DNA from 3 places in the Nesterenkonia sp. DZ6 genome. Region 3 is predicted to be linked to each of the others. Evidence: riboswitches for the same ligand, from Rfam matches in the RefSeq annotation. Region 3 holds a riboswitch; each other region holds the start of a gene.
The links. A riboswitch is a leader RNA that binds a small molecule or an ion and turns the genes downstream of it on or off. The one in region 3 is predicted to bind S-adenosylmethionine.
Positions count from the first base shown of each region.

Region 1 (3,251 bases), 500 kb from region 3:
CATGTTCGGCATGTGGGGTCAGGCAGGAAATGGGCCCCGGAGGTGGTGATCCGGCAGTGCGGGGACCGCGTCGGCGGAGCCCCGCTGGTCAGGTCAGGACGAGCGGAGTCGGCCCGATCAGCTGCCGGGACGAGTCAGTGGCTGTGCGAGTCGACGCCGAGGCCGGAGAAGAGCTCCCCGCGCAGAGCGGCAAGCTCCGCGGAGGCGCGATCTCGCGGACGTCGCCCGGGCACGCTCAGCAGTCGGGCGATCGTGGCACCTTCGGCGGGATCGGGGTCCGCCGGGTCCTGCCCGAGGAGCAGCACGCGGTCTGCCAGCTGCAGCGCCTCATCCACGTCGTGGGTGACGAGCAGCACCGTGGTGCCGGTCTGCGCATGCAGATCCAGCAGCAGGTCCTGCATCTTCAGCCGGGTGAGCGCGTCCAGGGCGCCGAAGGGCTCGTCGAGCAGCAGCACGCCGGGGCGGCGAGCCAGTGCCCGGGCCAGCGACGCGCGCTGCGCCATGCCTCCGGAGATCTCCCGGGGTCGCAGCGACGCGCGGTCGTGCAGACCGACCAGCTCCAGGAGCTCGTCCACGCGTTCACGCCCCTCGGCCTTGGACAGGCTGCGCGGCAGCCCCAGGCTGACGTTCTTGTGGATCGAGCGCCAGGGCAGCAGTCGCGGCTCCTGGAATCCGACCGCGGTGCGCTCGTCGTAGCGCTGCACCGGGGAACCGTTGATCAGGATCTCGCCGGTGCTGCCGGTGTCGAGACCACCGACGGCGCGCAGCAGCGTGGACTTGCCGCAGCCGGAGGAACCCAGGATCGCGAGCACCTCACCGGGAGCGATCTGCAGGCTGACGTCGCGCAGCACGGTGCGCGATCCGAAGGCGCGGCCGACGCCGGAGAGCTGGACATCGAGTGACGTGTACTGCTGCCGGCCGTCAGGCTTGGCGGCAGCCACGGAGGTGGCGTCTGAGGGCACGGCAGGGCCGGCAGCGGTTGTTGCGGTGTAGTCGGTCAGGGTGGAGGCAGGCGAAATCATCAGAGGATACTCCCATCGATCCTGGCGGTAGCACCCGGCGAAAAGACACCCTTGCAAAGGTGCCCCTCCCTGGGTTGCTGCGGCGTCGACGAGCCAGATCTCTCGGCCGCTCGGGATGGTACGCGGATCAGACTACGCCCAGGCGGGGAATCCGATCAATGTCGCGTTCAGCAAATGAGACAAAACGCAACACATATCGCGACTTGACTTTCTGCCCACGTTCACCATTACAGTGAAGGCACTCAACCATCCAGAGCGACCGAGAGATCTGGCTCGAAGACGTCGCAGCAACCCGGAGGGCTTCACGGCCTCCGCCGGGTGCTAACGCCAGGACCGATGGAGTATGCCCCTTGATTTCCCTGTCCCATGTCTCGACGACCTTTGCCGCCCGCGGCCACGAGCCGCTGACCGCGGTCGATGACGTCAGCCTCGAGGTGCCGCGCGGCAGCATCCAAGGCATCATCGGGTTCTCCGGCGCCGGCAAGTCCACGCTGCTGCGCAACATCAATCTGCTCGAGCGCCCCACCTCGGGCCAGGTCAGCGTCGCCGGCACCGAGCTGACCGGCTTGGACGATGCGGCGCTGCGCCGGGCCCGGCACCAGATCGGCATGATCTTCCAGGGATTCAACCTGGTCAACAACCTCAGCGTCGCCCAGAACGTCGAGCTGTCGCTGAAGTTCGCCGGGGTCAAGGACCGCCGTGAACGTCTGCGGCGGGCGGCCGAGGCGCTGGAGATCGTGGACATCACCGACAAGGCCTCCGTGTATCCGGCTCAGCTCTCGGGTGGTCAGAAGCAGCGCGTGGCGATCGCTCGGGCACTGGCGACCAAGCCTGAGGTGCTGCTCTGCGATGAGCCGACCTCTGCGCTGGACCCCTTCACCACTGCCACCGTGCTGCAGTACCTCGCGGATGTGAACCGTGAATTCGGCATCACCGTGGTGATCGTGACCCACGAGATGGAAGTCATCAAGGCTCTCGCCGACAACGTCGCGGTGATGGAGGATGGGCGGGTCGTCGAGGAGTTCCCGGCGAGCGAGCTCCGCCGAGAAGGGTTCAATCCGCGGACCTCGATCGGAAAGTACCTGCTCAGCGATGGGATACGGCTGGACCGCAGCGGCCCGGCCGCGCATGGGTCGGAGTCCGGCGAGCAGAAGTCGGGTCAGTCCACGCGACGCTCCCCGCAGCACGCGGAGTCTCAGGATCAGGGTCAGACGCGCCGGTCAGAGCACGCCGCCCTGGCCGGCTCGGCAGGGGGTGTGCGCTGATGGACCTCGTCATCGAGCGGCTTCCCGAGATCAACCAGGCCATGCTGGAGACCTTCGCGATGATCGGGGTCGCCATCCCGGTGGCGGTCCTGCTGGGCACCCCGCTGGGGATCTGGCTCTTCGTCCACGCTCCCGACGGACTGGCGCCGCGGCCACGGTCTCATGCGATCGTCTCCGGGGTGGTGAACATGATCCGGTCCTTCCCGTTCCTGATCCTGCTCATCGCCATCATCCCGTTCACCCGGTTCGTGGTCGGCACCTCGGTGGGCACCGCCGCGGTGATCGTCCCGCTGACGATCAACGCCATCCCCTACTTCGCCCGTCTGGTGGAGCAGAACATCACCCAGCTGGGCTCCGGTGCGGTGGAGGCGTCCCGGGCGATGGGCGCCACGCGCGGGCAGATCATCCGCAACGTGCTGCTCGTCGACGCCAAGCCCGGACTGATCGGCTCCATCACCATCACCACGGTCAGCTTCATCTCCTATTCGGCGATGTCAGGGCTGGTCGGCGGCGGGGGCATCGGTGACCTGGCGATCCGCTACGGCTACTACCGCTATGAGACCCCCACCATGATCGCCGCCATCGTGCTGATGGTGCTGCTGGTGACCCTGGTGCAGTTCGCCGGCACCCGGCTCGCCCGCGCCTCGGACCGGCGCATCACCGCCTGACCGCGATCACCGCATGACCGAGATCCTCGCCTGACCGAGATCACCGTCTGAGCAGGATCTTCGCCTGACCCGCGCATCCGCGGAACGGCAACACCGCCCCGCATCACCTCACTCCGCTGCCAGGGCTGGCGTCCGACGTCGCGCCCTGGTCATTCCCGCACACCCTCTGGGCGCATGTCGCCCAGCCAGAGAAAGCAGCCCAAACCCATGAACGCTCTACGCCCCGCGATCCTCACCGGCGCAGTCCTCTCCGCCGCAGCCCTGAGCCTGACCGGCTGCGGGCTGGTGGAGGATGA
Region 1 is NZ_JAJOYW010000001.1:1,192,820-1,196,070, reverse strand. Features, by position in the region: gene LTH93_RS05355 (ABC transporter ATP-binding protein) at 135-1,022, opposite strand; SAM riboswitch class I at 1,032-1,144, opposite strand; SAM riboswitch class I at 1,266-1,365, shown strand; gene LTH93_RS05350 (methionine ABC transporter ATP-binding protein) at 1,373-2,287, shown strand; gene LTH93_RS05345 (methionine ABC transporter permease) at 2,287-2,955, shown strand; gene LTH93_RS05340 (MetQ/NlpA family ABC transporter substrate-binding protein) at 3,163-3,251, shown strand, end outside.
Region 1: it holds a riboswitch for S-adenosylmethionine, as region 3 does, so the genes downstream of both, LTH93_RS05350 (methionine ABC transporter ATP-binding protein) here and LTH93_RS03130 (NtaA/DmoA family FMN-dependent monooxygenase) in region 3, are expected to answer to the same signal.

Region 2 (3,251 bases), 510 kb from region 3:
ACGCGCCGATCGGGGTCGCTGGCGGGCTGGCCACCGCAGACTGACTCGCGGTGTCCGGTTCGCCGACGCTCCACAGCCGGACCGGCTCGGCGCCGTTGACCCGGTGGTCCCCGGCGATCCGGGCCTTGTAGACCCAGGGGTTGTGGCTGGTGACGGTGCGGGCGTTGCGCCAGTGCCGGTCGAGACTCCGGGACTGGCTCACCCCGGAGGCGCCGAGGACGTCGAAGATCCGGGTGACCGCCTCCAGCACGGGCCGATGCAGCGCCACCTGGGCGCGTCCGGTGGCAAGCTCCACCGCGTTGGCCGCCTCGATCTGGGCTTGTTCCGTGGCGCTTCGCGCGGCGAAGGCGGCATCGAGGCTCGCGGCGGTGGCGAGGACCTGCGCACGCGCCAGCGCCGCCACGGCATCCACCTCTCCGACGGCCTGGAGCAGCTGCGGATCGGTGCGTGGGGTGCGGGTGTTGGCGTGGGAGAAGGTCCTCGAGCGCTCATGCAGCAGCGTTGCGGCGTCCCGTGCCGCGGCCTCGACGACGCCGGCGAGCACGATCAGCAGGAAGTGCTGGTAGAGCGCAGTCTGGTACGGGAAGCGATCGGTCAGTCCGCGCAGCTCCGACTCCTCCACCACGGCGTCGGTCAGCCGCGCGGTGCCGGAGCCGGTGGTGCGCTGTCCAAAGCCGTCCCAGTCGTCGTCGATCTGCACTCCGGGCTGGTCCCGGCGCACCAGCACGGCGAGCTCATTGCCCGCGGCGTCCCGGGCGGTGACGTCGAGCCAGTCCGCGAAGATCGCACCGGTGGTGTAGTACTTCACCCCTGTGACCCTGGGCCCGTCGTCGGTCTCGCTGACCATGGTGCCGGACTGGTGGAAGCCGCCCTTGCCCGGTTCGGTCCAGGCGTTGCCGACCAGCTCCCCTGCGGCCAACCTGGCGAGCCAGCGCTGCACGACGCGCCGGGCATCGGGCTGGGCATCGGGCCGGGCGTCAGGCGCGGAGTCAGGGGCGGAGTCAGGTCGGGCGTCGCAGCGCCACAGCAGATCCTCCTGGACCGCGAAGTGGCCGCGCAGCACCTGCGGGATGTTGCTGTCCTGGGCGGCGAGCTCCAGGAGGACCTCGGTGGTCTGCACCCAGTCCAAGCCGTATCCACCAGCCGGCTCCGGCACGCGAAGCCGTCCGATGCCACCTGCCACGAGGTCCGTGACCTCATCGCGGGCGAGCTCACGGCTGCGCTCTCGGTCGAGCGCGGAGAGGCCGACACGCTCAATGGCGTCGCGCAGATTCTGGGGCACAGGCAGCTTAATGTTCATTCTTTCCTCCATCGATTCTGGCGGTAGCACCCGGCATGCCCGGGTTGCTGCGACGTCTTCGGGCCAGATCCCTCGGTCGCTCTGGATGGTGATGAGGCTCAATATAGAGGATGCAGGGGCTCATCCGTCAAGTTCGGACGACGGCGGAAGCCAGACTCCGACTGACGGACCAGCGCCGAGCCGGGCGAACCATATCCATGAACGTCGTCCACCCTGACCTCCGTTGTGACCAGGTGTGTTCATCCAGCAGATCAAGGACACGTTCGGTGGTGACACCAGCGCCGAATGTCATATGGCGTCTCACAGTGCGAACGATTCTTGCTGGTCGGCGAGACGACGCGTAGCGTTGAGGTGTCACCATCCCGAGCGGCTGAGAGATCTGGCTCAGAGACGCCGCAGCAACCCGGATTCGCCGGGTGCTAACGCCAGGACCGATGGAGTTGATCTGCATGTCTGTTCCTGCTCGCACCCTTGAGAACCCCACCGCCGCGTCCCGTGTGGACTCCTTTGCGCTGCGCCACGCCCTGGCACAGTTTCCGCAGGGCGTCGTCGCCGTCGGCGCGGAGGTCGATGGGACACCTGAGGCGATCATCGCGTCCACCTTCACGGTGGGCGTCTCGCTGGAGCCGCCCCTGGTCACCCTGGCGGTGCAGCACGATTCCTCCACCTGGCCGAAGCTTGAGCGCAGCGGCGGCGAACTGGGCATCTCGGTGCTCGGCCGCGATCAGAACGGGCTGTGCAGGCAGATCGCGTCCAAGGACCGCGCCAACCGATTCACCGGGGTGGACTACCAGCTCCACGGCTCGGCGCTGCTGCTCGATGGGGTCCCGATGTGGCTGCGCACCCGGATCTACGACCGGGTCCGCGCCGGGGACCACGACATCATCGTGCTGGAGATCCTGGACCTGGGCTTCACCGAGGGCGCTCCTGGGCTGGTCTTCCACCAGCACGAGTTCAAGACCCTGACCACCCTGAGCTGACCCGAAGGACCCTTGTTGAGCATCCACCCTCGATCCACCGTGCCCGCAGCCGCGGCCACTCCCGAAGACCCGACGCACCGCGACACCCCCGAAACAACACCCTCGTGCAAGGACCAGCGCTCCGCGATCGTGCCCTCGGATCCGTTGAGCGCCGACGTGCACGCCTGGACGGACCCGCAGGACGAGGACCAGCGCATGGCATTCTGGTCCGCGGCCGCCACCCTGTTGGACTGGTCGACCCCGTGGGAGACCACCCACTCCTGGACCCCGCCGAACCCGGTCACCCAGCGCGGTCCGAAGATCGGCTGGTATGAGGGCGGGACGCTCAACGCCGCGGTGAACTGCGTGGACCGCCACGTCGCCGCGGGACGCGGGGAGAAGATCGCGCTGCACTTCGAAGGCGAGCCCGGAGACCGCGAGGACGTCAGCTACGCCGAGCTGGGCCGTCGGGTCAACCAGGCGGCGAACGCGCTGACCAGCATGGGCATCACCCGCGGGGACCGCGTGGTGATCTACCTTCCGGTGCTGGTGGAGACCATCGTGATCACGCTGGCCTGCGCCCGGGTCGGCGCGGTGCACTCGCTGGTCTTCGGCGGATTCTCCGCCGAGGCGCTGAAGTTCCGTGTCGAGGACACCGGGGCGAAGCTGCTGGTCACCACCGATGGTCAGTTCCGCCGCGGCAGGGCCGTGCCGGTGAAGGCCAACGCTGATGCCGCCGTCGTCGAGGCCACCGCCGAGCACGGCGGCAACCTCGAACACGTCCTGGTGATCAACCGCACAGACTCCCCCGTGGAATGGACGCCGGAGCGGGACCTCTGGTGGCACGAGGTGGTCGAGACCGCCTCCCCCGAGCACACCCCGGAGTTCTTCGACGCCGAGACCGAGCTGTTCATCATGTACACCTCCGGGACCACCGGCAAGCCCAAGGGACTCGTCCACACCACCGGCGGCTACCTCACCGGGGCCCTGTA
Region 2 is NZ_JAJOYW010000001.1:1,199,730-1,202,980, forward strand. Features, by position in the region: gene LTH93_RS05375 (acyl-CoA dehydrogenase family protein) at 1-1,300, opposite strand, end outside; SAM riboswitch class I at 1,306-1,392, opposite strand; SAM riboswitch class I at 1,655-1,741, shown strand; gene LTH93_RS05380 (flavin reductase family protein) at 1,750-2,280, shown strand; gene acs (acetate--CoA ligase) at 2,425-3,251, shown strand, end outside.
Region 2: it holds a riboswitch for S-adenosylmethionine, as region 3 does, so the genes downstream of both, LTH93_RS05375 (acyl-CoA dehydrogenase family protein) here and LTH93_RS03130 (NtaA/DmoA family FMN-dependent monooxygenase) in region 3, are expected to answer to the same signal.

Region 3 (3,251 bases):
GCAGGGGGTCTCCGAGCTGGTGCCGTACTGGCTGCACACCAGGTTCGGAGGTGCGACGATCGAGCGGTACATCCCAGTGATCCCCTACAGCCGCGAGGTCGGTCACCAGCGTCGGCTCACCAGGACGGTCGGGGTGTACCGCCTGGCGTTCGGACAGCCCCGTCAGGACGACTTCATCAGCGTGGTCGCGGACCGGTATGAAGAGCTTGCCTGGATGAAGGTGGACCTGAGCCCCCCAGGGACGCTGAACGGTGGGATCAAAGGCCTTGGCCGGCAAGCGTCCGCGCCGGACTCAACCGAGAGGGAAAGTGTTCATGACTGAACTGGGAGAGACGGCAGAACGAGCCTCTGAAATGCAAGCTATCGATGCCTTCGACCTTTCGGCTCTCAGCGTGAAGGATCTGCTCCAGCTGGAGTCTGGGATCGTGAGAGAACTGCGTCATCGCGACCTGGTTCGGACCATCAACAAGCCTCTGGGAGATATCGCGGAGCAGGTTGTCTGGCTCGCGCGGGGCGGAGTGTTGGAACCCAACTCGACGAAATCGCATGACATCACCACGTCCGGAGGTCAACGAATCCAGGTCAAGGCGATGACCGTTCGCAAGAGCGGTCGCTCAGCAAAGTTCAGTCCCTTCCGGAGTCTTGACTTCGACACAGCCGTCTTCTTGGTCTTCGAGAACGTGCTGTTTGACCTGGTCGAAGCCTATGAAGTTACGGCGAACGATATTCACGAGCACGTCCGTCTTGTTCCGCACATCAACGGGAGGCAGCCGACACTTCGAAAAGTCGAAGGACTTGGGTGGGATATTTCGCTGGAGATGGGGGCTGCCTATGAGCGCCTCAATCACGGACTCCCTGTGCCAGTAGAGAGCGCAGACTGAGTACGTGATTCCGAGTATTGGTCGGCCTTCTGGGACGCTGATAGACGTGACGTTCGACTTCCGTTCGGACACCCCGCCCGGGCGCGACCCCGACAGTCACAGCCCGACGCTTCGGACCTGCCACCGCTTGCTCTGGAGCAAGCCGCTTCCCGGCGGCGGCATGTTCAGCCTGAGCGAGACCAGGCGGAACTGTTATCTGCATCACAGGTCGGAGCTTGGCGAGTTCTTCCTTTCGAGTGACCGGATCGCGCAGGGGCTCGCGGGGTGGGGTGGGCGGCTTCAGGCTTTCGCTGCCAATTTCTCGGAGGCTGAGAACGAGGACTACAGGGCGCTGGCGAACTCGGTGACCGGGGTCATCGTGTGGCCTGGCAATCAGATCGGCCGAAAGCAGACCATCAACGCGGCCCGTGGTTTGAACAGCAGGATCGCTGACCGAATCGACCTGACTCTCGAGGCCGTCCGGCGTCACTACGCGGGGGAGCGGAGTCCACTTTCGGAGACGCTCGGCCGTTACGCTGACTTCTTCGATCTGTTTGAGAGTTTCCAGGGCTACGTCGAGTTCTTCCATCTGCAGGACCTCGTCGCAACCGATACCTCACAAGTGCGTTTCTTCGTACCGTTCGACGACTTCCACAGCTCCGGGGTGCCGGTGACCGTCGAGTCCTACGCGGACTTCAGACGGCACCACACTGACTTCCTCATGGCGCGGCGCCAGCGCATCGCAACCTGGCAGAAAGGCCACCTCGTCACGGCTCCGACGTAGTATTTCAATATATGTCTATATTTATGATCAAGTCTTGCGCTTGAAATGAGTACGATCTACGCTGAACCTCAGAATCACGAGTTCCGGACGACAGCCCTGGCTGTCCGGACAGCAACCCTCTCACCGTAGTGGGGTGCTCCAGGTGATGATTCGGCCCGGAGTCAACACCGTCCCGGGCAAGTACGGTGCCCACGCATCCGCCCCCAATACGGGAAGCTGCGCGGCGCCATGGTCCGAAAGTGACGTGGAAACCTCATGCCTCACAACACCTCCGCACGCACCCCGCTGCATTTCAATGCCTTCGTGATGAACACGAGCAGCCACATCCACCACGGCCAGTGGCGCCGCGAGGATGCGCAGCAGACCGAGTTCACCGACGTGAACACCTGGATCGATCTGGCCAAGATCCTGGAGGATGCGAAGTTCGACGCGATGTTCTTCGCCGATGTCTCGGGCCACTACGGGGATTCTGACGCGGACTATTCGGTCTATCTCAATGAGGGGCTGCAGATCCCGTCCAACGATCCGACCGTGCTGCTCGGCGCCCTCGCCGTGGTCACTGAGAACATCGGCCTGGCCACCACCTCCAACGTCTTCCAGTCGCACCCGTTCCAGTTCGCCCGGCAGATCTCCACACTGGACCACATCTCCAAGGGTCGGATCGCCTGGAACATCGTCACCGGGATGCAGGACAACGGGTCACGCAACTACGGCCTGCCAGGACTCACGGAACACTCCGAGCGGTACCGCTGGGCCGACGAGTACGTCGATGTGACCTACAAGCTCTGGGAAGGCTCCTGGGACGAAGGTGCCGTCATCAAGGACCGCGCCGGTTCCCGCTACTCCGACCCGACCAAGGTGCACAAGATCTACCATCAGGGTGAACGGTATGCTGTGGAGGGCCCGCACCTGCCCGCACCCTCCCCCCAGCGCACCCCGCTCCTGTTCCAGGCCGGATCCTCCGTCTCCGGGCGGGACTTCGCCGCCCGCAACGCGGAAGCGGTCTTCCTTGCCGCCCCGAACCCAGCGGTCGCCAAGCTGCAGATCGAGGACACCCGCGCTCGCGCCGCGGACGCAGGACGTGCACCAGAGGACATCAAGTTCTTCCAGGGGCTGAGCTTCATCATCGGTGACACGGAAGAAGAAGCGCAGCGGAAGCTGAAGGAAGTCGAAGAGTTCGTGTCCCTGGACGGATACCTCGCGCACGCGGCGCTGGTGGACCCTGACGGACGCGTCTACCCTCCCGAGACCCCGCTGAAGGACGTTCAGACCAACACCCGGCGCGGGTTCACCGAGTGGGCGTCGAAGACGATCACCGATCGCGAGCCGCTGGTGGCCGACATCGCCTGGCGCTCCAACCGCAACAACCGGATCGTGGGCACCCCTGAGCAGATCGCTGATCAGCTTCAGCTGTGGCAGACCGCCGGAGTGGACGGGGTCAACGTCGTCAACTGGGTGATCCCCGGCTCCTTCCAGGAGTTCGCCGACAAGGTGCTGCCGGTCCTGCGCGACCGTGGACTGGCCCAGAGCGAATACGCCCCCGGCACGCTGCGGAAGAAGCTCTTCGGCCGCGACCGGCTGCCCGAGACCCATCCCGGCGCCCGCTA
Region 3 is NZ_JAJOYW010000001.1:693,928-697,178, reverse strand. Features, by position in the region: gene LTH93_RS03145 (helicase-related protein) at 1-322, shown strand, start outside; gene LTH93_RS03140 (hypothetical protein) at 315-881, shown strand; gene LTH93_RS03135 (DUF6994 family protein) at 928-1,644, shown strand; SAM riboswitch class IV at 1,717-1,833, shown strand; gene LTH93_RS03130 (NtaA/DmoA family FMN-dependent monooxygenase) at 1,900-3,251, shown strand, end outside.